Regions from separate parts of the Vibrio cholerae genome, predicted to be linked through region 3. Evidence: predicted binding sites of a transcription regulator. Region 3 holds the regulator's gene; each other region holds the start of a gene.
The links. Region 3 encodes MetJ, which represses methionine synthesis genes. Its sites were predicted from a motif close to TTAGACNTNTANANGTCTAA; they were not measured.
Positions count from the first base shown of each region.

Region 1: the regulator MetJ is predicted to act here: its motif matches at 6,009-6,028, upstream of metA (homoserine O-acetyltransferase MetA).
Region 2: the regulator MetJ is predicted to act here: its motif matches at 3,072-3,091, upstream of metK (methionine adenosyltransferase).

Region 1 is NZ_CP043554.1:1,320,929-1,331,426, forward strand. Features, by position in the region: gene F0316_RS06250 (MFS transporter) at 1-810, opposite strand, end outside; gene F0316_RS06255 (LysR family transcriptional regulator) at 916-1,785, shown strand; gene F0316_RS06260 (glutaredoxin family protein) at 1,816-2,049, opposite strand; gene F0316_RS06265 (M48 metallopeptidase family protein) at 2,223-2,729, shown strand; gene rlmF (23S rRNA (adenine(1618)-N(6))-methyltransferase RlmF) at 2,726-3,814, shown strand; gene F0316_RS06275 (hypothetical protein) at 3,887-4,111, shown strand; gene pilW (type IV pilus biogenesis/stability protein PilW) at 4,115-4,828, opposite strand; gene metA (homoserine O-acetyltransferase MetA) at 5,037-5,978, opposite strand; gene F0316_RS06290 (ATP-binding protein) at 6,119-6,493, shown strand; gene F0316_RS06295 (ABC transporter permease) at 6,497-7,645, opposite strand; gene F0316_RS06300 (ABC transporter permease) at 7,642-8,790, opposite strand; gene F0316_RS06305 (HlyD family secretion protein) at 8,809-9,783, opposite strand; gene F0316_RS06310 (TolC family protein) at 9,795-10,498, opposite strand, start outside.
Region 2 is NZ_CP043554.1:2,472,439-2,482,936, forward strand. Features, by position in the region: gene F0316_RS11475 (LysR family transcriptional regulator) at 1-771, shown strand, start outside; gene tkt (transketolase) at 843-2,840, opposite strand; gene metK (methionine adenosyltransferase) at 3,205-4,362, shown strand; gene F0316_RS11490 (SprT family zinc-dependent metalloprotease) at 4,484-4,972, shown strand; gene xds (extracellular deoxyribonuclease Dns) at 5,100-5,795, shown strand; gene rsmE (16S rRNA (uracil(1498)-N(3))-methyltransferase) at 5,934-6,665, shown strand; gene gshB (glutathione synthase) at 6,679-7,635, shown strand; gene F0316_RS11510 (YqgE/AlgH family protein) at 7,671-8,234, shown strand; gene ruvX (Holliday junction resolvase RuvX) at 8,315-8,737, shown strand; gene tyrS (tyrosine--tRNA ligase) at 8,775-10,055, opposite strand; gene F0316_RS11525 (helix-turn-helix transcriptional regulator) at 10,164-10,498, opposite strand, start outside.
Region 3 is NZ_CP043554.1:182,717-193,214, reverse strand. Features, by position in the region: gene hslV (ATP-dependent protease subunit HslV) at 1-209, opposite strand, end outside; gene F0316_RS00935 (SPOR domain-containing protein) at 346-897, opposite strand; gene cytR (DNA-binding transcriptional regulator CytR) at 1,069-2,076, opposite strand; gene priA (primosomal protein N') at 2,382-4,586, opposite strand; gene rpmE (50S ribosomal protein L31) at 4,841-5,059, shown strand; gene F0316_RS00915 (malic enzyme-like NAD(P)-binding protein) at 5,367-6,644, shown strand; gene metJ (met regulon transcriptional regulator MetJ) at 6,754-7,071, opposite strand; gene F0316_RS00905 (O-succinylhomoserine (thiol)-lyase) at 7,339-8,505, shown strand; gene F0316_RS00900 (bifunctional aspartate kinase/homoserine dehydrogenase II) at 8,518-10,498, shown strand, end outside.

The DNA of each region.
Region 1 (10,498 bases), 1.1 Mb from region 3:
GGCGGTGAGCTTTGAGCTCAGTGTTCCAGCCAAATAACAGACGAAAATCAGTGAAGCAATACCGATGGGCAGTGAATAGGGTTCGGCGACTAAACGAAATCCCATGACGGAATAGAGGTTAACAAACAGCGCGAAGTTAACTCCGCCAATCAACATAGCGAGCCAGAGTGTGCGGTTTTGCAGATGTTTGACCAACGCACGATTGTGATGGAAAAACAGCCCACGCTGTGGTTTGAAATGCTGTTGAACGGGCAGCAAATACGCGACCAAAAGTGCGCCGAGCAGAGTAAAAACGGCCATTGCAACGACTGCATGTTGCCAACCAAGGGCATCGGTGAGTAACCCTCCAGCAATGCGGCCGGTAATACCGCCCAATGAGTTTGCCGCAATATAGCCACCAATCGCCTTACCAAACGCTTGCGGAGAAAGCTCTTCCACCATGTACGCCACCGCAACCGAAGCAAAAGCCGCTAAAGCCACGCCCATTAAAGCGCGGGTGAGCACTAAAAACCAAAATTGCTCAGTATAAAGCATGGCTAAGCCAATCACAGGCATAGCAAATAAGCCAGTCAGCATCACTAAGCGTCGCCCAACGGCTTCCGAAGTGACTGCCCAAGGCACGAGGCAAAGTGATAAGGCTAAGGTTGACGCTGCAAACAACCAGTTAATTTGGGTTTCCGAAACCGCAAAGTGATTCGCCAAATAAGGCAGCATAGGTTGGAAAAGATAAAGATTGCAGAAAACTAAAAATGAGCCGAAGGCGAGGGCAAAGGTCACTTTTAAATATTGAGGAGAATGCAGTTCAATCATACAGCGGATCCAAGATGCAAAAAGGCGGTGATGTGATCACGATAGCAGTGGCATCTCGATTAATGAAATATATTAAAAATATGGTTGCGATATACAGGATATATGATGGAAGTTCGACAACTGCGTCACTTTGTGACCGTGGCAGAATGGGAAAGTTTTACCTTAGCCGCGCAGCAACTGCATATTGCGCAGCCTGCACTGAGCATTTCGATTAAGAAATTTGAGCAGCAGCTGGGTGTTACCTTATTCAAAAGAGATGAAAGAAAAGTCACGCTAACTCATGAAGGTGAAGTGTTGCTTGAGCATGCCAAGCGCATTTTGCAGCAAGTCAGTGACGCGCAATTGGCGGTTGATGAGCTCAACGGCGTCGTGAAAGGTGAAGTGCGCCTTGGCACGCCAAGCATGATGGGCTCTTACTTTTTCCCGCAAATCATTATGGCGTTTAAAAGCCACTTTCCGAATCTGAAAATGACGGTGATTGAAGCGGGTACTCAATCGATCCGAAAAATGCTGCTCTCAGGCGAGTTGGATATTGGGGTGATTTTGAATCACGATCTGCCGGACGATTTGGCAGCGGATCCGCTGCTCTCTTCGCAAATGGTTGCTGTGGTTGGCAAAAATCATGAGTTAGCTGAACGTCGTCATCTTACTTTTGCCGAGTTTTTTGAGCATGAACTGGTGATGTTTAAACCCGGTTATTTTCACCGAGACTTTATCGATAAAGTGTGCCGAGAACATAAGTTTACTGCAGATTTTTCTTTTGAAACCAATTTGTTACCTATGATTTTAAGCATAGTGAAACATGAATATGCGATTACCGCGCTGTTGGAGTTGGTGACCAGCAATGAACCGGAAGTGAAGGCGATTCCGTTTGAACCGCCGGTGTGGCTTGATCTTGCATTGGCTTGGCGTAAAGAAGGTTATCTGTCCAATGCCGATCGTACTTTTATCGAGTTTGTGAAAAAGTACGTTTAGCGCCAAGAAGAGCATTCATCTTTGCTGCTATTAATCTTTACTGCTGTAGATACGTTCAAAATTGGTGTGGTTCCAGCCGATCATCAAACGATCACCAATTTTTAGTACTGGTACACTGCGAGCGCCGAGAGCATCAAGCTCTTTGCGGCCGCGTTCCATTTTTGCGTTGCATAAGCGGTACTTAATGCCTTTTGAGTCCAGATAACGCTGGGCGTCTTTGCAATGTGGGCATTTATCTTTTATGTACAAAACCACGCGTTTCATTGGAATCTCTCATGTATCAAAAGGGCGCAAAGTGTATCGAGAGTCGGCTGGAGATGCAAATATCCCCTTCCTACTTGAAGCGCTCATACTTATTGGTGTAAGTGATTCTTGAGTGGAAATTGAGTAAACTTGCCGACCTTTTTTGTAACCCGAACTGAGCACGCGAAATGAGTATGCACCCTGCACTGAAGTACATTCAGGGATATCCCCAACACATTGTTGAACAAGTTGCTCAACTGATCGCAAACGACAAGCTGATACCTTGGTTTGAGCAGCGTTATCCTGAGCGGCACGATATCCAGAGTGAAAAAGCGCTGTTTGACTTCACCATGGCTTTAAAAAACCAATATATGAAGAAAACGGCTCCGCTCAGTAAAGTGGTGTATGACGGAAAAATTCATCTAATTAATAATGCGCTGGGGTTACACAGTTACGTTTCTCGGGTGCATGGCAATAAACTGAAAGCGAAAAATGAAATACGTATTGCCAATGTGTTTAAACAAGCACCTGAACCGTTACTGCGCATGTTAGTAGTGCATGAACTGGCGCATTTAAAAGAGAAAGAACACAACAAAGCGTTTTATCAGCTCTGTTGCCATATGGAACCGAATTATCATCAGCTTGAACTGGATGCACGGCTATACATGATGGTGCTAGAGCTCAAGGCAGGCAAAGCATGAACACTCCACTTAAGCCAAAACATGGGCAAAAAACAAATCGAAAACCGAAAGCCAATAAGCCAGTTGTGAAAAAGCAGCAAACTAAGAAGCCGCCAACCCACAAAGCACAAGGTGAAGAAGTCGCTGCCGTTAAATCTGGGTTGCATCCACGCAATCGTCATCGCGGGCAGTATGATTTTCCGGCACTGATTAAGGTCGTGCCAGAGTTGCAATTCCATGTGATGAAAAACCCTAAAGGGCAATGGACGATTAATTTTGCCGATCCGATCGCGGTCAAGTTACTCAATAAAGCGCTTTTGGCTCTGCATTACGGTGTCACCTATTGGGATATTCCAGAGGGCTTCTTATGCCCGCCCATTCCGGGTCGTGCGGATTACATTCATCGCGTGGCCGATCTGCTGCTTAAGGAGAATCCAAAATTAAACCCTTCGCAAGTCACAGCACTGGATATTGGCGTGGGCGCAAATTGTATCTATCCGATTGTTGGAGTGACGGAATACGGATGGTCATGGGTTGGCAGTGATGTCGATCCTGTCTCAATACAACAAGCGAGTTTGATTGTTCAAAGCAACTCGAAGCTGCAAGGCCATATTGAATTTCGCCTGCAAAAGAACAGCCAACATATTTTTAACGGCATTATTGGGGCGAATGAGCTTTATACGCTGACGACTTGCAACCCGCCTTTTCATGCATCCTTAGCTGACGCTCAGCAAGGAACCCAGCGAAAGTTGACCAACTTACAGGCAAATCAGCGCAAGAAAGGCCGCTTAGCAACGCCAACGTTAAGCCACTCAAGGTTAAATTTTGGTGGTCAGAAAGCCGAGTTATGGTGTCCAGGAGGAGAAGCGGCTTTCATTGGTAAAATGGCGGTAGAAAGCCAGCAGTTCGCGCAGCAAGTGCTTTGGTTTAGCACTTTGATTTCTAAAGGTGATAACGTTCGTGGCATGAAAAAACAGCTGGAAAAACTCGGGGCTCAGTCGATACATGTAATAGAGATGGCACAAGGGCAGAAGATAAGTCGCTTTATTGCTTGGAGTTTTCAAAATGCAGAGCAGCGCAAGCTGTGGTGGCAGGCAAAATGTTAAGCTTTAAACAAGTTACTGAACATGAAAAGTAAAAAGCCAATCGCTCCTAAATAAAAATCCAGGAGGGGCAAGATGAGAATTGAAGACGTTCCACTCTACGCACCCTGCCAGCCTCATTGGCTGTGTGTTCCTTTTATGAGTATTTTTGCGTTATTGCTCTTGATTGGGTTGGTTTTCTTTATTCGCATTATTTATCGCGAATACTTAAAAATTCAGCGCGCACAAAAAGTGCGCCGATTGCGGCGCACTCATTATCGAGATCGTCAGGGCGGTGGTCGTCCGACCAATATCAAATAAAGCTTAAGAGAGTGAATTTAATAGGGTTTGATATTTTTGCTCTAACGCTGAATTTCCAGCGCGTTTTTCTAATTCAATCAGTAGTTTGAGTGAGGCTTTTTGATAGCCATAACGCTGATTCAAGTCCATTAAACGTAAGCGAGCGGGTGTGTAGTCGCCGGCTTCGATCTCCATTTTAGTCAGCTGTAAAATGGACAGAAGACGATTTGGATCGTGATCGATAGCACGTTTGAAGTATTCACGAGCGTTATCCGTTTTCCCTGCTTTGAGAGCACACAATCCGGCGTTCTCGTAACTGGCTGAAATTAAGTAGTAATAAGGTTGCTCGACCGCTCGGCGAAAGTATTGATCAGCCGTGTCATACTCACCTTGCTTACACAAAAAGGTACCGAAGTTATTCAGCACATTACCGTTTTTCGGGTGCTCGCTTAGTGCCGTACGGTACATTTTCCGCGCAGAATCATTCTCACCAACAGCCTCATAATAGTGCGCCATTGAAAGTTGTGAGCGGTAATAATCCGGCGCATGCTGTAGTGCTTTTTCTAAATTTTCCCGTGCTTTGATCATGCTGCCATTTTCTAAATAGCCTAAACCAAGGGCAATGCGCGCCTCTGCCATCTCAGTTGGGTCACTTTGCGTTGCGTTACCCGCCGTTTCAGTGACGGTGACGCAACCTGCTAAGGCGATGATGAGCCCTAAACCAAACACATTTTTCATACATCCCTCCCGTTAACGCACCAATGATAGGCAATTCAATTGGGAGGCCGAGCGGTGAGGGTTAAGTCTGCGAGTCAGTTGGCAAATCTATTTATGTATCCCCCTTCTGGCTTGAAGCTGCAACGCCAAGTGGATGGGATATCAGGCAGAAGTTAAAGGCGGAAAGGCGAGTAAAGGGATAAAAGGCCGCACATGGCGGCCGAAAGGATTATTCGTCTTTGGTAAAATTGGCTTCGCTGAATTTTTCCAAATCATACGGTGTTTGTTGATAAACGCAGTAGTTAAGCCAGTTGGCAAACAGCAAGTGCCCGTGGCTACGCCAACTGGCACAAGGTTTGTTATCTGGGTTGTCATTGGGGTAGTAATTGACGGGGATCGCAGGATTAAGCCCTTCGCCCAGATCACGCACATATTCACCATGTAGGGTGTAAGCATCGTACTCAGGGTGGCCAGTCACAAACACGTTACGCTTATCTTTGGTCGCTGCGAGATAAACGCCCGCCACATCGGACGTTGCCAGAATATCGAGATCAGTATGCTCAGCCAAAAATTCCGCATCAAAATCTGCGTAGCGAGAGTGCGGAGCGAGAAAGCGATCATCAAACCCACGCAGTAGAGGGTGAAACGGCTTGTGGATGTCGTGGTAATAGACACCGGACAGTTTCTCTTCACGCGTACGTTTGGGCAAATTGTACAGCAGCTTCAGCCCAGCTTGCGCCGCCCAACAGATGTAAAGAGTGGAGGTCACATGCGCTTTAGCCCAAGCCATGATGTTTTGTAGATGCTGCCAATAGGCGACATCCTCAAATTGTACTAAGCCCAGTGGCGCGCCCGTGATGATTAACCCATCGAAGTTGCGATTTTTGACCAGCTCAAATTGGCGATAGAAGGTGTTGAGATGCTCTTCTGGAGTATTTTTGCTTGGCCTGTCATCGATGCGCAGTAGCTCGATATCGACCTGCAAAGGGGAGTTGGACAAGAGGCGTAAAAACTGAGTTTCCGTCTCAATTTTTTTAGGCATTAAGTTTAACAATAGCACCTTGAGTGGGCGTATTTCCTGCGTCGAAGCACGCGATTCGGACATAACGAAGATGTTTTCGTTACGTAGCACATCACTCGCCGGTAATTGGTCGGGGATTCTAATCGGCACAGCTTTCTCCCTAAGCATTAATTTGGACGTCTAAACATCCAGACTTATAACTCAACCGAAAATTATTGTCGATAGCAAAATGCAACGAACCTCAATCTAAGTTAGTATCTCTCGGCACAATTGACTACTGTGAATCAAGTATGCGACCTCATTTAACCCTTATTCGCGGTTTGCCAGGTTCGGGGAAATCAACCTTGGCGAAGACCTTGTCTGCTGTACATCTGGAAGCAGACATGTATTTTGTTAATCCACAAGGTGAGTACCATTTTCGCCCCGAATACTTGGCGCAAGCCCATGAATGGTGCCAACAACAGACGGAATACTGGCTGCAACAAGGCAAAGACGTGGTGGTATCGAATACTTTTGTTCGGCATTGGGAGATGGCGGTATACCGAAAACTTGCCCGACAATATCGAGCTAAGCTGACGATTCTGGTGTGTCGAGAGCGTTATCAAAACGTGCATGGGGTGGATGAAGCCACTGTCGAACGCATGCGTCAACAGTGGCAAGAGTAGACATTATTGTGGGTGTTTAGCGGTACGCTGAAGATCTCGGCGTAAAAGATAAAACGCCAAACCGCCCCATACCAAAGCCTGTGCCCAAAGGAGTGTCCATTTTGGTGCTATGGTTGACCAACTGGCCGCCATTTGGTTTAAACCCAGAAAGCCTTGGATTGCCGGCGTGCTTGGGAAGCACTGCGCAAGCCAGACTAAAGGCGCGGGGATCATTTCCAACGGCCAAATAAATCCAGCGGTAAAAATCAGTGGCATGGAGCTAATTAACACCACCAAAGTGACCAGTTCGCGTCTCGGAGTCACTGCACCTAACGCAATACCGACAAAATTACAGGCTAATAAAAACGGCAAGAGCAAACTGATGAGATCACTTGGCTTTGCTAACGTATTTACGCCGTGCAAATCAAAACTGGCACCGAAATAATAAAGACTCAGCAAGTAGTAGACTGCAACCAGCACAAAACTACGCACTAACAACAGTTTGGCAGGAGCGACTCGGCTCCAATAGCCGTGACCTTGCTTTTGTGTCCCAACCATCAATCCAGCCGCCATGATCAGCGTTTGCTGCAGGATCAATACAAAAACGGCGGGTACGACGTAATCGACATAGCCCATACGTGGGTTAAAAGTGGGTTTCAGGTTGGCACTAGTTGGCGAGAAATGCTGCGCGGCAAACGCCATCGGTTCACCTTCGATGACCAAACGACTGACTTTGGTTTGTGCTGCGAGTGTGCCGCCCGCTTGAGCTAAACCTTCAACAATCGTACCGTAAACCAGAAAATAGGAAGCATCACCCGCATAAGCGAGCGTTGGGCTTTTCCCTAACAATAAGTCTTTGTAGAAATGCTCAGGGATAACCAGTATGCCAGCCACTTTCTTGTCTAAGAAAGCTTGTTTGGCATCGGCAATGGTGTGATCACGCTGAACAATTTTGACTTGCGGCGTGGCATCCACCATCCGCTCCAGTTGAAAACTGGCCTGACTTTGATCGAGATTGACCACAGAAATGGTCTGTTCACGGGGGATCTGCTTGGCGTAAGGAAGCGGGTAGAGGAAAGAATAAAACACCACACCACCAAAAACGGTCAGCACGACAACAGGGTTGGTGAAGAGTGCTTTTAATTCTGCTTTAAATAGCTCAAATAGGGTCATACGGCAGCTCCCATTTCCCGCGCTAAATGTTTGCGGATCAGAAGTAGCGCCAAACCAAGCGGCAGAAGATAGCCCCACATATTGACCATAGGTTGTAAAGAACTTAAGGCCTCAAGCCCATAGCTCACTTGGTTCACTTGCACTTCAATGTAGTGGCTGATCGGTAATAAATTGCGCCACGCTTGAGCAAGCGTGTTCATATCGCTTGCCGGAAAGGTGATCCCCATAAAGGCAAAACTGGGCGCAGTGAAAGCGCCAGCAAAGCTCATCGCGCGAGCGGGATCGAGCGTGAGGAAGTAGAAAAATGCCCCCATGATCACGCATGCCACCACGGTAATCGATTGAGCAAACAGCAAAGTGGAAAAGTGACCAAACATAGGCCAGCGCAGTACATCATAAAACCAGCTCAAAAAACCAAGCCCTTGCAGCATGAAAATGGGGAGATAGGGCAATAGGGTTCGGGTTAACTGGGTTAAGGGAGACTGCGCGAGCCAAGACTTTAACCCGTAATGACGATAGTTGGCTGCCAGAATCAAAATGGTGCTAACGACAATGGTGATTTGCCACAATGCGGGGACAATCGCCGACACTAAAAATTGCGCGTAGTTGGTATTTTGGTTAAAGAGTGGCGTTATTTGCGTGCGCACGGGCACCGAGCGCCCCATGGCCGCAAGGGTAGTATGCGTTTTGGTGGCGAGATTTTTTATAACATCCACTTGAGCATTAAATGTGCCTTGTGCTTGCACCACCGCTGAGTTAACGAGCTTACCGACCAAGATCATTTGGCTGTTGTAGAAGGTCGTTACTTGCGGCTGCTCTTGACGATAAATGGCTTTATCGAATTGTGCGGGGATCACCATAAAGCCATAGATCTGATTACTGCGCATTGCTTGGCTGGCTTCATCGACGCTCGCAAAATGCTGACTGACAAGCAGTGTCGATGTCGCATCGACCTCACGAATAAGCTGGCGTGAAAGCTGACTGTGGGAAAAGTCCACCACACCAAACGGCAGATCGCGCGCTATGCCTTGGGAAAAAATCCACCAAATGGAGACGGCGAGCAGAATGGGCACCCATGTTAAACAGGAAAGTAACCATTTATCGTGACGCAGTAACGTCCATTGGCGGGGGATGGCGTGCTTCATTTTAAGTTCAACCACAACTTATAACTTAACAACAACGCTCATGCCCATGCGCAGGCCTTCGGTTGGCGTGACTGGACGTGCTTCCACTTCAAACGTACGTAGGTCAAACCCTTGAGTGGCATCGGTTGAGCGCCAAGTGGCGAAATCGCCCATCACGGCGACGTGAGTAACTTTAAACTCGATGGATTTATCCAGAGCCGGTAAATAAGCCGTAAACTGAGCACCTTGGGTAAAGTGTTTGAGCAGATCTTCACGCACGTTAAATACTGCCCAAGTGTCTTGCGTATCGACCACTGTGACGACAGGGAAACCTTGCGGAGCCAGCTCACCACTGTGCATCAAGACTTGTGATACTTCACCATCAAACCAGCTCTGGATTTTGGTATCTGCTGCATACGCCTCGACTTCGGCGACAGCACCAGCAGCCATGCGTGCTTTTTCGAGCGCGGCTTGTTTCGTTTCTTCTCGTGCACCTTCTTTGGCTAATTGATACATCTGCAACGCTGCACTTTCGGTGTATTTGGCAGCTTGCCATTGGGTTTGCGCTTCGTCCCGTTTTTGTTCGGACACCACACCATCGTTGTAAAGGTTATTGACGCGCAGATACGTTTTTTCAGCCAGTTCTGCTGCCGCTTGGGCTTTGAGCCATTGATCTTTGGCGGCCTGAATCTGCTGTTCACGCGCACCATTTTCTGCTTCTTGAGCCAGTGCCCCCGCGGCTTTCTGGCCGGCGATCGCTTGTTCCAACTTGGCATCAATTTCAGGGCTGAGTAGAGTGAAGATCAGTTGGCCTTTTTCCACTTGATCGCCCTTGCGCACCAAAACTTGGTCAATGCGCCCCGGCACTTTAGAGGAGATGCTGTACTGCTGAGACTCAATCTGGCCTTGCAATGTGACTGGTTCAGGTTGATAGGCTTGATAAAAGCGATAGCCAATCCAGCCAACAACAGCGACAGCGGTGAGCGTCATTAAGGTCGTTTTTACCGTTTTCATTTGGATTCCTTTTACTTAGCCGTGGCGCTTTGGTGCAGTGAAGAGAGAGCAACTGCGGATTGATGGTAAGTGGAGAAGCTGCTCATCTCGCTCGACAGAGCCAATAATTTGTTTAGTGAAATGAGATAGTTAAAGCTCGCTAGCGATTGTTGGGTGCGAATGCTGGCCAGATAAAGCTCGGCATCCACCACATCGACAGAGGTGGATAAACCTTGGCTGAACGCTTTTTGGCGTAAACGCAGGTTCTCTTGTGCCAAATTCAGACTGGAATTGAGTCCTGTGACTTCTTCTAACGCTTGTTCTGCTTCGAGATAGGTCTTTTCCACCAGCACGCTGAGATCTTGTTTCGCTTGCGCTTTTAAATAGCGCACTTGATTCACTGCGCTATTGGCTGCTTTGACTTGTTCACTACGCCCGCTGTTTTCAATCAGCGGAATATTGACGCCAACGCCAACCAACCAATCCGGTTTCATTTGGCTAGCGAGTGAGTCATCTTCATGCAAGCTATAATCGCCATACAGATAGACTTCTGGGTAGTATTTCCCTTGCTCAGCTTTAATGAGACTGCTGGCTTGCTTTTCTTTGGCATCGAGCAGGCTTAAGCCGGGATAGGTATTGAGTGTTTGTTCGATGAAGGCGTGCATGGGCGGTAAGCTGGTATTGATGAACAGCATGCCACTCGGTTCTACGGTTTCTGTAGCGCCTAAAATTTGGG
Region 2 (10,498 bases), 660 kb from region 3:
GACTTGGGACAAAGCTTGTTGATGCGTCAAGGCAACCGCTTAACGCTCACCAAAGCGGGAGAAGTGTTTGCGGTTTACTCGGAGCAGCTACTTGAACTGGCCAATAAAAGTCAGGAAGCGTTGCAAGAATTGAACAATCAAGTGACTGGCGAACTCACGCTGGTGGTACACCCCAATTTGATCCGCGGCTGGCTCAGCCAAGTACTGGATGAGTTTATGCAGCAGCATTCGACATTGAAGATCCGTCTACTCAGCCAGTTTCAACACAGTGATGAGGTGTTTGAGCCCGATTTGATCATTTGGATTGAACACGCCGCCCCCATGGGTTATCGCAAAGAACGCTTAGGCTATTGGCGCTATGCCACTTACGCCTCTCCCAAATATTTGGCCCATCGAGATAAACCGACCCATCCTCGTGAGTTGATTCATCACCCATGGATTGATTTTATTGCTTGTCGGCGCGCGGAGCTTGAACTGCACCATCCAGAGTTTGGCAGTTATTCACTGCCAGCACTAGAGAGTCGTTTACAAAGCGATAATCTTGCCATGCAAGCCGATGCGATTGCTAAAGGTCGTGGTATTGGTTTGCTTCCCACTTGGTTTGCCAATGGTTTTGAAACGGCGCATCCGGGCAGCCTCATTCCTTGCGTCAACGGATGGCAATCACAGCCAACAGAAATCAACTGCTTCTATCCGCTCGGTCGTCACCCACTTCGGCTGCGCCTATTTATTGATGCGCTCCGCCAAGCAAGGCCCGATGAGTGGCAATAAAAAATCCCGCCGCAGCGGGATTTTTTATCATCGATTTTTCTTTGCGTAACAAAGAAATAAATCGCTTTTAATTACGCCAGCAGTTCTTTGGCTTGTTTCACCACATTTTCAGTCGTGAAGCCAAACAGTTTGAACAGCTCACCCGCTGGTGCTGATTCACCGAAGCTAGTCATACCGATGATGCGACCACCAAAGCCAACGTACTTGTACCAGAAGTCGGCAATGCCCGCTTCAATCGCGATACGTTTGGTCACTGCCGCTGGCAGTACTGCTTCACGGTAAGCGGCATCTTGCTTATCAAATGCATCGGTCGATGGCATAGAGACCACGCGAACCGCTTTGCCTTCGGCGCTCAGTTGCTCGTAAGCGGCAACCGCGAGTTCCACTTCAGAGCCGGTCGCAATCAGGATAAGCTCAGGTTGACCTGAACAGTCTTTCAGGATGTAACCACCTTTAGCGATGTTCGCGACTTGCTCTGCACTGCGTGGTTGCTGCGCGAGGTTTTGACGCGAGAAAATCAGCGCAGATGGCGCATCTTTACGCTCGATGGCCAGTTTCCATGCCATCGCTGATTCCACTTGGTCACATGGACGCCATGTGCTCATGTTTGGTGTCATACGCAGAGAAGCGATTTGCTCAACCGGTTGGTGAGTTGGGCCATCTTCACCCAGACCGATAGAGTCATGCGTGTACACTTGGATGTTTTGCACTTTCATCAGTGCTGCCATACGCATCGCGTTACGCGCGTATTCCATAAACATCAGGAAGGTTGCACCGTAAGGGACAAAACCGCCGTGCAGCGCGATACCGTTGATGATGGCCGTCATACCAAACTCACGCACACCGTAGTGGATGTAGTTGCCTGACGCATCTTCTGCTGTCAGTGACTTAGAGCCAGACCACATGGTGAGGTTAGAAGGCGCCAAGTCAGCAGAACCACCCATAAATTCTGGCAGCAGTTTGCCGAACGCTTCCAGCGCATTTTGTGATGCTTTACGCGATGCGATGTTGGCAGGGTTAGCTTGCAGGTTAGCGATAATCTCGCTGGTTGCGGCTTCCCAATTCGCTGGCAGCTCGCCCGCTACGCGGCGTTTGTATTCAGCAGCTTCGGCTGGGTAAGCTTTCGCGTAAGCGGCGAATTTCTCATTCCAAGCGGCTTCTTTGCTTGCGCCTGCTTGTTTTGCATCCCACGCTGCGTAGATGTCCGCTGGGATTTCAAACGGAGCGTGTTCCCAACCCAAGAATTCACGTGCAGCTTTGATTTCATCGTTGCCCAGAGGCGCGCCGTGACAGTCGTGTGAGCCCGCTTTGTTTGGAGAGCCGAAACCGATGATGGTTTTGGTACAAATCAGCGTTGGGCGAGAGGTTTCTGCTTTCGCCGCTTCAATCGCAGCGTTAATCGCATCTGCATCGTGACCATCAACCGCAGGGATGACATGCCAGCCGTACGCTTCAAAACGTTTTGGCGTGTCGTCTGAGAACCAGCCTTCTACGTGACCGTCGATAGAAATACCGTTGTCATCCCAGAATGCAATCAGTTTGCCAAGGCCAAGTGTGCCTGCTAGTGAACACGCTTCGTGCGAGATACCTTCCATCAAACAGCCATCACCCATAAACACATAAGTGAAGTGGTCAACGATGTCGTGACCCGGTTTGTTGAACTGCGCCGCCAGAGCTTTTTCAGCAATCGCCATACCTACGGCATTGGTGATGCCTTGGCCGAGTGGGCCAGTGGTAGTTTCGATGCCCGGTGCGTAACCGTATTCTGGGTGACCCGGTGTTTTGGAATGCAGTTGACGGAAGTTTTTCAAATCGTCAATCGACAGCTCGTAACCGCTCAGGTGCAGCAGCGAGTAAATCAGCATAGAGCCGTGGCCGTTAGACAGCACAAAGCGGTCGCGGTCAGCCCAATTTGGGTTTTGCGGGTTGTGGTTTAAGTGTGAACGCCACAGCACTTCGGCGATATCCGCCATGCCCATTGGGGCTCCCGGGTGGCCAGAGTTAGCTTTTTGAACGCCGTCCATGCTCAGGGCACGGATAGCATTGGCAAGTTGTTTGCGAGAAGACATGTCGACTCCTAAATGGGAAGTAAGCGAAATGAATGGATGCGGAAAATCAGTGGCGGCTATTGTCGCAAAGCCCCCCTGCTGCTGCAAACGATTTACTGGTGCTTTGCTCCGATTTTGTCACACTTTTTAGCACATTCTCGCTTTGTAGTGGCAAAGCTGACTTTTTTAAGCAAACGTTTGGTTATGCGCTAAATAGAAAAAGAGCTTGTAATTTGAGCGCCCGACACTAGAATAGCCGTCTAGATGTAGAAACGCCTACAAAATGTACGAAATTGATCGATAACGTCATTACCTCTAAGCGACTCAAACCATAGGTCGGGAAGAACTGAGACGTTAGCGAATAACCACAAATATTGGAGCTATCATGGCGATTAAGCACTTGTTTACTTCAGAATCGGTATCAGAAGGCCATCCAGATAAAATTGCAGACCAGATCTCTGATGCAGTGTTGGACGCGATTTTTGAGCAAGATCCTAAAGCTCGCGTTGCTTGCGAAACTTACGTAAAAACTGGCATGGTGATGGTGGGCGGTGAAATCACGACTTCCGCTTGGGTTGATATCGAAGAGATTACTCGTCAAACCGTTCGTGAAATTGGTTACGTGCACTCAGACATGGGCTTTGATGCCAACTCTTGTGCGGTACTGAACACCATCGGTAAGCAATCGCCAGACATCAACCAAGGTGTTGATAAAGCCGATCCTAAAGAGCAAGGAGCGGGCGACCAAGGCATCATGTTTGGTTATGCAACCAACGAAACTGAAGTGCTGATGCCAGCACCGATCACCTACGCGCATCGTCTGATGCAGCGCCAAGCTGAAGTTCGTAAAAATGGCACGCTGCCATGGCTGCGTCCTGATGCGAAATCTCAGGTGACCTTCCAGTATGACCAAGGCAAGATCGTAGGTATTGATGCTGTAGTTCTGTCGACTCAACACAGTGATTCAATCTCTACCGCAGATCTGCGTGAAGCGGTGATGGAAGAGATCATCAAGCCAGTTCTGCCAGCAGAATGGTTGAGCAAAGAGACCAAATACTTCATCAACCCAACCGGTCGTTTTGTGATTGGTGGCCCAATGGGTGACTGTGGTCTGACCGGTCGTAAGATCATCGTTGATACCTACGGCGGCGCAGCGCGTCACGGTGGTGGTGCATTCTCTGGTAAGGATCCATCCAAGGTTGACCGTTCAGCGGCTTACGCAGCACGTTATGTTGCGAAAAACATCGTTGCGGCGGGTATGGCTGATCGTTGTGAAATCCAACTCTCTTATGCTATCGGTGTCGCGGATCCAACGTCGATCATGGTGGAAACTTTCGGTACTGAGAAAGTGTCGCAAGAGATCATCATTGAAGCCGTTCGCCAGTTCTTCGACCTGCGTCCATACGGTCTGCAAGAGATGCTGAACCTGCTGCAACCTATCTACAAGAAAACGGCAGCTTACGGTCACTTCGGCCGTGAAGAGTTCCCTTGGGAAGCCACCGACAAAGCCGCGCTACTGCGTGACTTCGCAGGTCTAAAGTAAGCATTATTTCAACTCATCGCTGACAAACGGCGAGGATTGCAATACAGTTCAAGGCCCTTTCTCATGAAAGGGCCTTTTTTATGAGTTCGATGACAGAGTTTTTAGAGGTAGACATTCGCTAATGGTTCGTTTTGATCTGCACTGCCAAGCTGAGCAGAAAATCAAACAATGTATCGCTACCGCCAGCGAGGCTTTGCAGCGCCCCTTTAAACTGCCCAAACTCAATTACCGTTTACGTGGACGCGCTGCCGGTAAGGCCTATTTGCAGCTGTGGGAAATCCGCCTTAATCCGGTGCTGTTTGCCGAAAACGTCGATGACTTCCTCCAGCAAGTGATCCCACACGAAATCGCCCATCTGATTACGTATCAGCTTTATGGCCGAGTACGTCCACACGGCGTCGAATGGCAACAAGTGATGAGCCAAGTCTTTAAGCTTGAGCCAAAAACCACTCACACCTTTTCTGTCGCTTCAGTACAGGGCAAAACCTTCCATTACCGTTGTGCGTGTCGTGAATACCCGCTCACCATTCGTCGCCACAATAAAGTGCTGCGTGGTGAAGCCACCTATCGCTGTCAAAGCTGCCAACAAAACTTGATCTACCAAGCCTAACCTTTGATTGGCTGAGACCACTTCTATAGGCTTTGCCTTGCTCTCGCCCAAAACTAACAAAAGCATCAACGACAAAGGCAATTTATGAGTGTTAAACTGATAAAAAACCTACTTATCTACGTCTTTTATGATGATTTTTCGTTTCGTTACCACGCTTGCTGCTAGCTTACCTCTACTCTCCTTTGCCGCCCCCATGTCTTTTAGTCATGCCAAAAATGAAGCGGTGAAGATTTATCGTGATCATCCGGTCTCTTTTTACTGCGGCTGCGAGATTCGCTGGCAAGGCAAAAAAGGCATCCCGGATCTGGAGAGTTGCGGCTATCAAGTGCGTAAAAATGAGAATCGTGCTTCGCGGATTGAATGGGAACATGTGGTGCCGGCTTGGCAATTTGGTCATCAGTTGCAATGCTGGCAACAAGGTGGCCGTAAAAACTGCACTCGTACTAGCCCTGAGTTCAATCAGATGGAAGCCGATCTGCACAACCTCACTCCGGCGATTGGCGAAGTGAATGGCGATCGATCCAACTTCAGTTTTAGTCAGTGGAATGGAATTGATGGCGTCACCTACGGCCAGTGCGAAATGCAAGTAAACTTCAAAGAGCGCACTGCCATGCCGCCAGAGCGTGCTCGCGGGGCGATTGCGCGTACATATCTGTACATGAGTGAGCAGTACGGTTTGCGCCTTTCCAAAGCGCAAAACCAATTAATGCAGGCGTGGAACAATCAGTATCCGGTCAGCGAATGGGAATGTGTGCGTGACCAAAAGATCGAAAAAGTGCAAGGCAACTCGAACCGCTTTGTGCGTGAACAATGCCCGAACTGAGGGGCAGAATCTCACCCTGCCCCCTTGTATTTTGCCCAACTTGCATCCATGTTAGAGGCCAGATATCCCTCTTCCAACTGAAGTTACCGCTTTACGTTGGAAGACGGTAACCTCGTTTAATGATTAGGAATTATCCGCATGCGCATCCCTCGAATTTATCATCCAGAACCGATCCACCAGCTTGGCACCGTTGCCCTGAGTGAAGATGCCGCAGGGCATATCGGTCGCGTATTGCGTATGCAAGCTGGGCAAGAAGTGCTGCTGTTTGATGGTTTTGGGGCTGAATTCCCAGCCGTGATCAGTGAAGTTGGCAAAAAACAGGTATTGGTCAATATCACTGAGCGCGTAGAAAACAGCATTGAATCGCCGCTCGATCTGCATCTTGGCCAGGTGATTTCACGCGGCGATAAGATGGAATTCACCATCCAAAAATCGGTGGAATTGGGCGTCACTACCATCACCCCTCTGCTTTCTGAGCGTTGTGGCGTGAAGCTGGATGAAAAACGCTTCGAGAAGAAGATCCAGCAGTGGCAGAAAATTGCGATCAGCGCTTGCGAGCAGTGTGGCCGTAATACCGTACCGGAAATCCGTCCGATTATGGATCTCGAAGCTTGGTGCGCAGAGCCCACCGAGGCACTGAAACTCAATTTGCATCCGCGCGCTAAATACTCGATCAACACCTTACCCACCCCAGTGAGCAAAGTTCGTTTGCTGATTGGCCCTGAAGGCGGCTTGTCAGCGGAAGAAATTGATATGACTCGCCGTTACCAGTTTGAAGAAACCTTGTTAGGCCCACGCGTACTGCGCACAGAAACGGCAGCTCTAACAGCGATAACTGCACTACAAGTTCGTTTCGGCGATCTTGGCTAAATGGAGATAAACCATGATTAAACTCGGTATTGTGATGGACCCTATCGCGTCCATTAACATCAAAAAAGATTCCAGCTTTGCCATGATGCTTGAAGCGCAGCGTCGCGGTTATGAAATCCATTATATGGAGATGAATGATCTACACTTAGAGCAAGGTGTGGCACTGGCCGATACTAAAGTTGTCGAGCTGAAAGAAGATCCGAGCGGTTGGTACCAATTCAAATCTGAGCAAACCATCGCACTTTCTGAATTGGATGCGATTTTAATGCGTAAGGATCCGCCGTTCGACACCGAATACATCTACGCAACCTACATTTTGGAGCGCGCGGAAGATGAAGGCGTATTAGTGGTGAACAAACCACAAAGCCTGCGCGATTGTAATGAAAAACTGTTCACCGCTTGGTTCCCTGAGCTTACGCCGATCACTATGGTGACGCGCAAAGCCGAGAAGATTAAAGCCTTCCGTGAACAGCACGGGGATGTGATCTTAAAACCCCTCGATGGTATGGGCGGCGCTTCGATTTTCCGCGTTAAAGAGGGCGATCCAAACCTCTCAGTGATCATCGAAACCTTAACCAACCACGGCCAGAATTACTGCATGGCGCAGACCTTTGTGCCAGATATCAGCAACGGTGATAAACGCATTTTGGTGGTCGATGGTGAACCTATGCCTTACTGCTTGGCGCGTATCCCCGCCAAAGGGGAAACCCGCGGTAACTTGGCGGCCGGCGGTCGTGGTGAGCCACGCCCACTGAGTGAAACCGATAAGAAAATTGCCCTAGCGGTCGCACCGACTCTCAAAGAGAAAGGGCTGCTGTTTGTAGGCTTAGATGTCATTGGCGATAAACTGACCGAAATTAACGTTACCAGCCCAACCTGCATTCGAGAGATTGAAGCTGCGTACGATATTTCCATCACAGGCAAGCTGATGGATGCCATTGAGCGTCGCTTAAAAGCGACGGCGATGTGAGCAACCATAGCAGTGACATAGAGGTTGGACACAGTATGAATCTTACCAATCATTTTCTGGTTGCCATGCCAAGCATGAAGGATCCTTACTTCAAGCGCAGCGTGATTTATATTTGCGAGCACAACCAAGATGGTGCGATGGGGTTAATGATCAATGCGCCGATCGATATTACGGTCGGCGGCATGCTCAAGCAGGTCGATATTGAGCCCGCTTACCCACAATCGCACCAAGAGAGTTTGAAAAAGCCGGTGTTCAATGGTGGTCCGGTGTCGGAAGATCGTGGGTTTATTCTGCATCGTCCGCGCGATCACTACGAATCGAGCATGAAGATGACCGATGACATCGCCGTCACCACCTCGAAGGATATTCTCACTGTACTGGGTACCGAGGCGGAGCCTGAAGGCTACATTGTCGCGCTGGGCTATTCGGGTTGGTCTGCTGGCCAGTTAGAGGTGGAGCTCACCGAAAACTCGTGGCTCACCATAGAAGCGGATCCTGAGCTGATTTTTAACACGCCCGTGCATGAGAAATGGCAAAAGGCTATTCAAAAACTCGGCATCTCCCCTGCGCAGCTTTCCAGCGACGCCGGACACGCCTAACCATATCCAAGGCTGCGCTCACGCAGCCTCATTTTTACTGTCATTTTTTATTGAACATTTTTTATTAAAAGAGAAATCGCATGTCACGTACCGTTATGGCCTTTGATTACGGCACCAAAAGCATTGGCAGTGCAATCGGTCAAGAGATCACGGGCACGGCGTCTCCGCTGAAAGCGTTTAAAGCCAATGATGGCATCCCGAATTGGGATGAAATTGCAAAGCAGATCAAAGAGTGGCAACCCAATTTATTGATTGTTGGCCTGCCTACCGATCTGCACGGCAAAGATCTGGACACCATCACCCCGCGCGCAAAGAAATTCGCTCAGCGTTTGCATGGCCGTTTTGGTTTGCCCGTAGAACTGCATGATGAGCGTCTTTCCACCACTGAAGCGCGCGCAGAGCTGTTCGCCATGGGCGGTTACAAAGCACTGAGCAAAGGCAATGTGGACTGCCAATCGGCGGTGATCATTCTAGAGAGTTGGTTTGAAAGTCAGTGGGGCTAACCCCACTGCTTTTCTTGGCCGAGTAGAATCGCTGTGATTACTCAGCCAAACCTTCCAATTTGATCAAAGCAAACTGCTTCTTACCGCGTTGCAACACATAGTAGCGATCAAACAGAGCAAAGCCGGATAACACACCCTCTTGCTGTACTCGCTCACCATTGACGCGAATCGCCCCATTCTCCAGCCACTCGCGCGCTTGGCGCTTAGAACTGGCTAAACCTGAGCTAAGCAGAAAATCGAGTAAGGAATCGGTGCGTGATGCCGCCACACAAGGCAAACCATCCAGCTCTAACTGAGCCAACTCACTCAAGCTGAGATAGCTGACATCGCCGCTAAACAGCGCTTGAGTAATCCGCTGCGCCGCGGCGAGTCCCTCTTCACCATGCACAAAACGGGTCACGTGCTCTGCCAAAATCTGCTGCGCTTGTGGCTTGCCTGCACGTAACGCATCGGCTTGACGGATTTCCTCAATCTCAGCGGTACTCAAAAAGGTGTAATACGCCAAGAAACGGTACACATCCGCATCATCACTGTTTAACCAAAACTGGTAGAAACGATACGGCGAGGTTTTGCTGCTCTCTAGCCACACGGCACCACTTTCAGTTTTACCAAATTTAGTGCCATCGGATTTGGTAATGAGCGGCAGAGTTAAACCACACACCTCAGCCCCATTCAGGCGACGGGTCAAATCAATTCCGCTGACAATATTGCCCCACTGATCATTACCACCAATTTGCAGTGTGCAGCCAAACTCACGATTGAGATGCGCAAAGTCATAAGATTGCAGCAAAGAGTAACTGAACTCAGTAAAAGAGATGCCTTGATCCGGACGCGCCAAACGCTGCTTTACCGATTCACGATTGATCATGGCATTGACGGAAAAGTGCTTGCCCACATCGCGGAAAAAATCGATCAGATTGATCTTGCCGATCCAATCAGCATTATTGACGGTCATCAGCGATGCGCAGTTTTCGCTCTGTGAGGCCATCAATTGCGTGATTTGCTGGCTTAAATCACTCACCCACTGCTGCACAGTTTGCGCACTATTGAGCACCCGCTCGTTGGCTTTGAAGCTTGGATCGCCAATCATGCCTGTGGCACCCCCGATAAGCGCAATCGCTTGGTGTCCGGCGTTTTGAAAACGCTTAAGCATCAGCAGTGGCACCAAATGGCCGATGTGCAAACTGCCTGCAGTGGGATCAAAACCGCAATACAGCACTTGCGGTGTTGAAAAGCGCTCAACCAGCGCCTCCAGAGGTGTGCTTTGCGCGATCAAACCGCGCTGCTGTAAATCATCAAAAAGTTGCTGTGAATTCATTCTGCCTCCCAAAAGTCTTGGCAAGCAGAGTAACCAACTTTAAACCTGAGGCGCGATGTCCCTAAAGGGACAATCTTGGTAATTGATGACCGAAGGAAGAGAGACAGCCTAATCCGCGGCTGCGCCAATCAGATGATTGAGAAACAGTTGAAACAGCTCGCTTAACGAGCTGACATGCAGCTGCGCATAGATGCGTTTACGATGATTTTTGACTGTGCCGTGGCTGATGGCCAGTGCCTCGGCAATCTCTTGTGAGTCTAAACCTTGGATGAGCAGTGCAGTGATCTCCTGCTCACGCGGGCTTAAACGCTGCGCGCCAAAACTCTGGATCGCCTGTTCAACCCAATTGCGTAACTCTTGGCTTGGCTGCGCACTTTCCGCTAACCGCAGTGGCTGCTGCTGCCAATGCTGCTGACACAAGGCTTGCAATACCGTAAACCGTT
Region 3 (10,498 bases):
CCTTGGTGCATCTGCAACTTACTTTCAAAGCGCTCAAACAGGGTAAATGCATCAGCGGTTCCACCAGCAAAGCCTGCCAGTACTTTGTTGTTATAAAGGCGGCGCACTTTACGTGCATTGCCTTTCATCACGGTATTGCCTAGCGATACCTGCCCGTCACCAGCGATGACAACTTTATTATTACGACGCACTGATACGATAGTAGTCACAAGAGGCCTCTTTAATTTTTATCGGAGAGTTACCCGCTTATATGCGGCTACCGGAAAACAATTTCAAGCCAAGCGAGAGAAGTTGACCGAATGCCAACAAAAAAGCCTGATCAACATCAGGCTTTTGGGGAGTCGTTTACTGCTTTTCAGCCCAGATAGCGCAGGGCTCGATTTTTGCGCGTTGCAGTTTGTGCTTATCGCGCTCCGCATCGCGCTTAAATTTGTAAGGTCCGAGGACGACACGATACCAACTGCTGTCCGCTTTCTTACGGATATGGCTGCTGATGCCTTGGAAAGCGATATCCAGCTTACGCGCTTCGGCTTGCTCTGCGGTTTTATACGCACCACACTGCATCACGTAAGGGATATCCGACACTTCCTGCTCTTTGGCCACGACTTCAATTTCGCGATTGGGCAAGGTGTCTACGTAGTCCCACTTTTCCGTTGGCGGGGGCGGTAGCGTTTCTGTCGGCTTAGGTTTACTGCTCGATGTCGATGATGACGTCGACACCTGAGTGTTGACTTTAGGTTCCGGGTCGTTGCTGAGCAAATACAAGCCATAACCAAAGCCCGCGATGAGTACTATAGCGACTAAACCACTACGCCATGGTTTACGGCGCGGCGCTGCTTTTCTACGGGTCGGCTTCTTCGGACTACGACCGCCTCTTACATAATCTCTATTAGCCACGTTGTTGTTCGGAAATTAACAAAATTGTCCACATGTTAATGCAGATCGCAGCCAGATAACAGAGTTACGCCCAAACAACTGGCCTTATCGCCGATCTCAGCGCTGCGACAGGAACGAAAAAAGGAACCGAGTTCAAACCATTCAAGCATGAAACTCGGTTTCGAAGGTGGGTTACTTCTTGCTTGGCGGCGCAGCACTCTCACGCACGACCAGCTTGGTCTCCAAAAGACGCGATCCTGCACGCACATCGTGTCCGCGAAGCAGCTCAAGCATCATCAGCATGGCTTGACGGCCAATCTCATAACGCGGCTGCGAAATGGTGGTTAATGGGGGATCGCAGTACTGGGCAAACTGAATATCGTCAAAACCGACCACAGAGAGATCTTGCGGTACGCGCAAGCCAAGTCGCTTCGCTTCCTGAATTGCGCCAATCGCCATCGTATCGTTGTGACAGAAAATCGCGGTCGGCTGCTCAGGCAATGCCAACAGCTGACGCACCGCTTTTGCCCCGGCTTCAAAAGTGAAATCGCCAAAAGTGCAGTAAGTCGGGTTCATGGTGATGCCAGCACGACGCAGCGCCTGTTGATAGCCTTGATGACGGAATTGGCACAGCGCAGCATGTTGTGGACCGGAGATCTGCGCAATCCGTTTGTGCCCAAGCTGAGTGAGATAGTTTACAGCCTCAAATGCCGAGGTCAGGTTATCAATGTGTACCGTTGGCAATTCCAGCTCTGGCGCAAATTCACACGCCATCACCATAGGCGGTAGGTTTTTCTGCTCAGGTTTACTCACATCAAACGGCAAATCTGTCCCCAGCAGCAACATACCGTCTGCCTGTTTGGTAAACACCAGATTAACGAACGAGTTCTCCCGACGCTTCTGTTGACCACTATCCCCCAACAGCACCAGATAACCGTGCTCCATCGCGGCATCTTCAATACCGCGAATGATCTCAGAAAAGTAGGGATCACAGATATCTGGCACGATAGCAACGATGGTTTTCGATTCATTACGGCGCAAATTGCGCGCCAAAGAATTGGGTGAGTAACCCGCTTCCAGCACGGCCTCTTCCACTCGTTTGCGAGTGGACGACGAGACTTTCTCTGGATTCATCAACGCACGAGACACGGTCGCGGTTGAAACTCCAGCAAGCTGGGCAACATCCTTCATTGTCGCCATGTATTTTTACCCTCTTTTCTCTATCGAGTGATGTTGAGCATCACACTCATGATGACTGATCTTGTAAGACTTAACCTGCAATCAGTAAATCTTGTTCATGCTAGAAATCATGGCCATAACCATGACGTTGGGCTTAACGAAAACGATTCACTGAGTGGATTTTACCGATAGTCTAAGGGATTCAGAACAGAAAGTTACGGCGAGATTAACAAATTTTGCATAGTCACTGTGATTTTCATCACGATAATAAGCATTAATTTGCTGACAAAATTAACACACATCAGCGTTATAAAACGCGATGTGAATTAGCTCAAATCTTGCGGATCAATATCGATCGACCAGCGCACCTTGCTCGACAGCGGTAATTGTTGCAGTGCTGGACGTGCGCTTTGCAAAATCTTCTGCATCAGGGTGCGATTCGGCGTTTGTAGTAAAAGCTGCCAACGGAATTTTCCCGCTCGTTTCGCGAGTGGCGCAGGCGTAGGCCCGAGCACCATACATTCGCTATCAAACCAAGGATTGCAGCGCAAGGTTTCGCGCACTTGACGCAAAAAATCTTCCACTTGAGCGGTGTGATTGGCTTCGGCTCGAAATAAGCTCAAGAAAGAATAAGGGGGCAACTGCGCCAGCTTACGCTCTTCCAACGCCGTCAGGGCAAAATGGTGGTAATCCTTATGCAGCAAGGCTTGTAGCAAACTGTGTTCGGGATGATGCGTTTGTAACACCACTTCGCCCGGCTTGCTGGCACGCCCTGCCCGCCCTGCGACTTGAATAAAGAGCTGAGCCAAACGCTCAGAAGCGCGAAAATCACTGCTGTACAATGAGCCATCGACATCCAACAACGCGACCAAGGTAACATCGGGGAAGTGATGTCCTTTGGCGAGCATTTGCGTACCAATCAAAATCTGATATTCGCCTTTGCGAATCGCGGTTAACGCCGATTCCAAACTGCCTTTACGCCGCGTGCTATCTCGATCAATCCGCACTGAACGATACTCAGGGAATAGAGTGCGTAATTGCGCTTCAAGCTGTTCCGTACCAACGCCGACAGTAACCAGTTGAGTCGAGCCGCACCCGTTGCATTGATGGAGAACAGGACGCTGTGAACCACAATGGTGGCAGCGCATTTCATTGCTGTGTTGGTGATAGGTGTAATAGGCATCGCAGCGCTGGCACTCCGCAATCCAGCCACACTCGTGACACATCAAGGCCGGAGAAAAACCGCGGCGGTTTAAAAACAGCATCACCTGATTACCCGCCGACAAATGGCGGCGCATTTCCGCAATCAAAGGCGCAGACAGGCCACTTTCCAGATAGAGCCCTTTCACATCCAACGCGTGGTTACGTGTGGGTAGTGCATTACCAGCACGCTGCGTCAGTTGCAAGTGATGGTATTTACCACTGAGCGCATTATGCAACGTTTCCAAAGCTGGCGTCGCCGAGCCGAGCACAATCGGAATATTCTCCAAATGCGCGCGCATCACAGCGACATCTCGGGCGTGATAACGCAGACTATCTTGCTGCTTGTAAGAACTGTCATGTTCTTCATCAACAATAATAATGCCCAATTTGGCAAAGGGTGTGAACAGCGCCGAGCGCGTACCAATCACAATCCCCGCCACTTTATCGCGCGCCGCCAGCCAAGCGTTGAGGCGTTCAGTATCGTTGAGCGCCGAGTGCATCACTTCGATGGGGACATTAAAACGTTGGCGAAAACGGTTGATGGTTTGTGGAGTTAAACCAATTTCCGGCACCAACACCAAGGCTTGTTCACCACGCGCCAATACAGGGGTGATGAGGTTAAGATACACCTCTGTTTTGCCTGAGCCCGTTACCCCTTCTAATAAAAAGCAGCCGAAACCTTGCTGGCTATTCACCGCCGCAATCGCGATCGCCTGCTCTTGATTAAGCTTAGGTTTATCGACTTTAGCTTCCAGCTCTTGCGGCCAAGGACGCGCCACAGGTTTACGCTCTTCACACTCAATCCACCCTTTTTCGACCAAGGCTTTGAGGGTCGTACTGCTCACCTCTTCATCAAGCAAAGTTTGGTGCGATAAAGCGCCGTGCTGCAACAAATGGAGAACTTGCGCTTGTTTTACCGCGCCACGCTTCACCCCTTGCATCAGTTGCTCTTGACCAAGCGCGGTCAAACGCCACTCTTTATGGCTAGTCAGCTCTGCCGCTTTGCCTTTGCGCAGTGCGCCGGGCAAGGCATTCGCGTACGTTTCACCGAGCGGATAATGATAAAACTGGCTACACCAGTGCAGCAGAGACTGCAGTTTATCTGGCCACACGGGCGCGTCATCCAAAACGGCTTGCACGGATTTCAGTTGTTCGATAGGAAAATCGGATTGATGTGTCAGCGACTGGACAATACCGACCAAGGTTTGTCGCCCAAAAGGCACTTGCACACGACCGCCCAGCACGGGAAATAGATGAGCTGGGATCAGATAGTCGAAAGACTTATCCAGAGGTACAGGCAGGCAAACTCGGGCAATGGTGGGTCGCATCAGGGTCCAAAACAGGGAAAAATCAAACGGATCACAGTCTACTGGAAGCTTGACAGAAATTCGACCCGCGCTTTTGGTGAAATAATCGGCGCGATCGGTTGATCCGAAACTCGAGATTCATTAATATATCGCGCCTTACGGCATCCTAGAGGGTTGACCTCTCTGGATATGCAAACTCGTTATTTTTAACACTACGTGTGGTGTCCGACGACAATCGATTCGGATGGCGACACGGCCTAAATTGAGGTTATCCCATGAAAGCTGGTATCCACCCAGAATACAAAGCAGTAAACGCAACTTGTTCTTGCGGCAACTCTTTCGTTTTCAACTCTACTCTAGGTAAAGACACAATGCACCTAGACGTATGTGACAAGTGCCACCCATTCTACTCTGGTAAGCAACGTATCGTTGACACCGGTGGTCGTGTTGAGCGCTTCAACAAGCGTTTCGGCGCACTGTCTGCGAAGAAGTAATTTCTGCTTTACGCTAGATTTTGAAAAAGGACGCTTCGGCGTCCTTTTTTCATAGCTTAAACCCCGCCACCGCTATCTCATCTCACTTCCAGCGAGGATGAATTGGACACTCACTTATCTGCATATACAACCCTTTGAATTGGCACATTCTGGCTATTTCTTCTCCGTGATTCACATTTTCACTGGTCTTATCAGCAAGATCTTCGCTTTTTTTGTACGCTTTGCTCAGTGTCTAACCTAGGCAGTTTGCAATAGTTACTTTAAAATTTGCGACCTCCCCCATAAATAACAATAAGAGAACAGCCCTATGTCCGATGACAATCGCCTCAACCCAACACCTGAAGAACAATTTCGCCAACGCGCTCTGGATTACCATGCTTACCCAACCGCGGGCAAAATTGGTATTGCACTGACCAAGCCAGCCGATTCTGCTGCCGATCTCGCTCTGGCTTATAGCCCAGGTGTAGCTGAGCCAGTGCGTGAAATCGCGCAAAACGTTGACAATGTGTATAAGTACACCGCGAAAGGCAACACGGTGGCCGTGATCTCTAACGGCACCGCAATTTTAGGATTGGGAAATTTAGGCCCGATGGCCTCTAAGCCTGTCATGGAAGGTAAGGCACTGCTGTTTAAACGCTTCGCAGGATTGGATTCGATTGATATTGAAGTAAAACACCGCACGATCGACGAATTTATCGATACTGTCGCTAACATTGCTGATACTTTCGGCGGCATCAACTTAGAAGATATCAAAGCCCCAGACTGCTTTGAAATTGAGCGCCGCCTGATTGAGCGTTGTGATGTCCCTGTATTCCACGATGACCAACACGGTACTGCGATTGTCACCGCGGCTGGCATGCTTAACGCCCTTGAGCTGCAAGGTAAACAACTGAAAGACTGTATTATCGTCTGCCTTGGTGCGGGTGCCGCAGCGGTGGCGTGTATGGAGCTACTGATCAAATGCGGGGCAATGCGTGAGAAAATCTACATGCTGGATCGCAAAGGCGTGATCCACACTCGCCGTGATGATCTCAATGAATACAAAGCGCTGTTTGCCAACAACACCGACAAGCGTACGTTGGAAGATGTGATTGCGGGAGCGGATCTGTTCTTAGGCGTTTCTGGCCCTAACTTGCTGCCAGCGGATGCCCTTAAGCTGATGGCCGACAAGCCTGTGGTGTTTGCCTGTTCCAACCCAGATCCTGAAATCAAGCCAGAAATTGCTCATCAAGTGCGTAACGACATGATCATGGGGACAGGCCGCAGCGACTATCCAAACCAAGTTAACAACGTGCTCTGTTTCCCGTTCATTTTCCGTGGAGCACTCGATGTGCGCGCGAGTGAAATCAATGACCAGATGAAACTGGCTGCGGTAGAGGCGATTCGCCAACTGGCGAAAGAGCCTGTGCCAGCCGAAGTGCTGGCAGCTGCTGGAGTGGATAAGCTCAGTTTCGGTATTGATTACATCATTCCAAAACCGATGGACCCACGCCTATTGCCACGCGTAGCACGCGCCGTCGCGGAAGCGGCAGTGGAATCGGGTGTTGCTCGTATCCCAATGCCAGAAAACTACATGCAGGCTTAATCTGCTTGTTTATTTGGATAAAAAGTCGATAAAAAAGCCCCTCAGTTATATGAGGGGCTTTTTTATAAGCAGGATTTGTTCAATGAACCCGTATCACTCACGCCAATCGTTACTCATCGTAAGATTCGAACTCAATCCCCATTTCGGTCATCAAACGTTTGGCTTCGGCAGGAATATCATCAGGGCGATCTTTACGTAGGTCTTCGTCCGTCGGCAGCGGCTGGCCGGTATAAGCATGCAAGAAGGCTTCGCACAGCAATTCACTGTTGGTTGCGTGACGTAAGTTATTGACTTGACGGCGTGTTCTCTCATCCGTTAGCACTTTGAGAACTTTCAGCGGAATGGATACCGTGATTTTTTTTACCAACTCGCTCTTTTTCCCATGCTCTGCATAGGGGCTGATGTATTCGCCATTCCAGTCTGCCATTGCGCACCTTCGTTATTGTGGTTCGAATCGAAATTTCAAAGGCCCTAATTTTAGCGGGATTTACCGCCATAAGCAAAGACATATAGACGTCTAGAAGTGTTGACGTCTTTATTTAACATCAGTAAAGTGTCGAGTAATTTATGGGCAACGAATAAACCTCATCCCCCAGTTAGGGAAAGTTGCGATGCGACAACCGACACTGCAGCTTAAAGCAGGAAAGGTATATGATGAAGCCCTCTAGGACAGAATAGCCAGCAAGGAAACTCCATGACCACACGCAAGCCAGCCACTATTGCGGTTCGTACCGGGATTGAATCGGACACTCAATACCATGCCGTTGTGCCCCCTATTTATCTTTCGACCAACTATGGTTTTCCCGCATTTGGCGAAGTACCTAAATACGATTACACCCGCTCAGGCAACCCAAACCGAGGCCTATTAGAACAAACCTTATATGAGCTTGAATGTGGAGAAGGTGCCGTAGTGACCAACTGTGGCACTTCGGCCATCAATTTGTGGGTCACAGCCTTGTTAGGCCCTGACGATCTGATTGTCGCGCCGCATGACTGCTATGGCGGCACTTATCGCTTGCTCAACACTCGCGCTAAAAAAGGCGATTTCAAAGTGCAGTTTGTGGATCAATCCAACGCAGCCGCACTCACCCAAGCTTTAGCCCGCAAGCCCAAACTGCTGCTGATTGAAACCCCCTCCAACCCTTTAGTGCGTGTGGTGGATATTGCTCATCTTTGCCAGTTAGCGAAAACGCAAGGCACTTTGGTAGCGGTCGATAACACCTTCTTAACCCCGGTATTCCAAAAGCCTCTCACCTTGGGCGCGGATTTTGTGCTGCACTCCACCACCAAATACATTAATGGTCACTCGGATGTGATTGGCGGCGTGTTGATCTGTAAACACAAGCAACATGCAGAAGAGTTGGCTTGGTGGGGCAACTGTTTAGGTTCAACTGGTACTCCATTTGATAGCTACATGACCTTACGTGGTATTCGCACGCTGGGCGCGCGGATGCGCGTGCATGAAGAGAGTGCGCAACAGATTTTGGCTTATCTACAGACTCAATCTTTGGTTGGCAAAATTTATCATCCAAGTCTGCTCGACCATCCGGGTCATGAGATTGCCAAAAAACAGCAATCTGGCTTTGGCGCTATGCTCAGTTTCGAGTTTGCCGGCAGTTTTGAGCAGTTGAAATTCTTTGTGGGTAAGTTGGCGCTGTTTTCACTGGCAGAGTCACTTGGTGGGGTAGAAAGTCTTATCTGCCATCCCGCGTCTATGACTCATCGTGCAATGGGCGAAGAAGCCTTAGCTGAAGCGGGAATTTCCCAGCAGTTGCTGCGTCTTTCCGTCGGTCTTGAAGATGCCTCTGATCTGATTGCCGATCTTGACCAAGCCTTTTTGCACACTCTTGCCGCGAATTAAGGAGATTTGTGAATGACCCATCCCCGTCAATTGCATAAATTTGGTGGTAGTAGCCTTGCTGACCCTGAGTGTTATCAGCGTGTCGCGAAAATTCTTAAAAGTTATTCCAAAAGTGATGATCTGGTGGTGGTTTCTGCGGCTGGCAAAACCACTAACCGTTTGATCAGTTTTGTCGAAGCACTCAGTAAAGATGGTCGCGTTGCCCATGAAACCTTACATGCGCTGCGCCAATATCAGTCTGAATTGATTACTAAGCTACTCAGCAACGAAGCAGCCGAACCACTACTTAGCCAACTGCAACAAGAGATCAGCGTGTTAGGCGAGCTCACGGCTCCTCTTAGTCACGCACAATACGCTTGGGTTTTAGGACATGGCGAGCAATGGTCGGCACGCCTGCTCGCCGCATTACTGAACCAGCAAGATTTACCAGCGGTCGCACAAGATGCGCGAACATTTTTACGTGCCGAAGCGGGCACACAGCCGGAAGTGGATCGCGCGCGCTCTTACCCGCTACTGAAAGCCGTGTTGGCACAACATAACCAGCGCCGTGTGGTGATCACCGGTTTTATGGCGCAAAACGAACAGGGCGATACTGTCCTACTCGGTCGTAACGGTTCCGATTATTCTGCGACCGTGATTGGCGCACTGGCTGAAGTCTCACGCGTGACCATTTGGAGTGATGTGGCTGGCGTGTACAGTGCTGATCCACGCATTGTCAGCGATGCCTGTTTGCTGCCACTGCTAAGACTCGATGAAGCCAATGAGCTGGCACGCTTAGCTGCGCCAGTTATGCACAGCCGCACACTACAACCTGTGGCACAAAGCACCATGGAGCTTCACTTACGTTGCAGCCACCAACCGGAATCGGGTTCTACTCGCATTGAGCGGGTACTGGCTTCTGGTCGCGGCGCGAAAATCATTACTTCACTCGATGATGTGCTGCTGATTGAGCTGAGCTTTGCTCATCACCATGATTTCCAGCGCTTGCAAGAAGATGTGTTACAACATTTGCTGCGCGTACAACTGCAACCGCTGACTTACGAAGCACAACCTGACCAATACCGTTTGCGTTTAGCTTACACAGCAGAAATTGCGCCTGGCGCATTTGCGGTGCTGCAAGATGCTGCGTTCGAGGCGGAAATCAAACTCAAAGAAGGCTATGACCTGATTGCTGCGGTCGGTGCGGGCGTCACCAAAAACCCGAACCACTGTTATGGCTTCTACCAACAGCTGAATGCTTTACCAGTCGAGTTTATCAGCGCGTCAGAATCAAGCCTCAGTTTGGTTGCCATACTTCGCCAAACGCCGATTCATTCATTGGTTAACGCCATTCACAAACAGCTCTTCCAAGCTCAAAAACGCGTTGCGATTGCGCTGTGTGGCAAAGGCAATATTGGTTCAAGTTGGCTCAAACTGTTTGCTGAACAAAAAGAGAAATTGGAACAACGCCACGGCATGAATTTTGAGTTGGTTGCGGTAGTCGATAGCCAAACCTACTGGTTTAATGAGCAAGGCATTAATCCAAACCAAGTGGCCACGCATTTCCAAGATGAAGCACTGCCCAATCAAGAGCAAAGCTGGCTGAAAAAACTCGGCGCATTAGAAGGTTACGATGAAGCAGTCGTGATTGATGTCACCGCCAGCGAAGAGTTAGCTGAGCAGTATCTCGACATTGCCGAACACGGTTTGCACCTGATTTCCGCCAACAAAGTGGCTGGCTCTGCTGCGGGGAATTATTACTATCAAGTTAAAGATGCCTTTCACAAAATTGGCCGCCACTGGCTGTATAACGCCACGGTAGGCGCGGGCTTACCAATTAACCACACAGTGCGTGACCTACGTGAAAGCGGCGATGACATCATGGCACTTTCGGGCATTTTCTCCGGCACGCTCTCATGGCTGTTCCAACAATACGACGGCAGCTTGCCATTCAGTGAACTGGTGGATTTAGCGTGGCAGCAAGGTTTAACAGAGCCCGATCCGCGTAGTGATC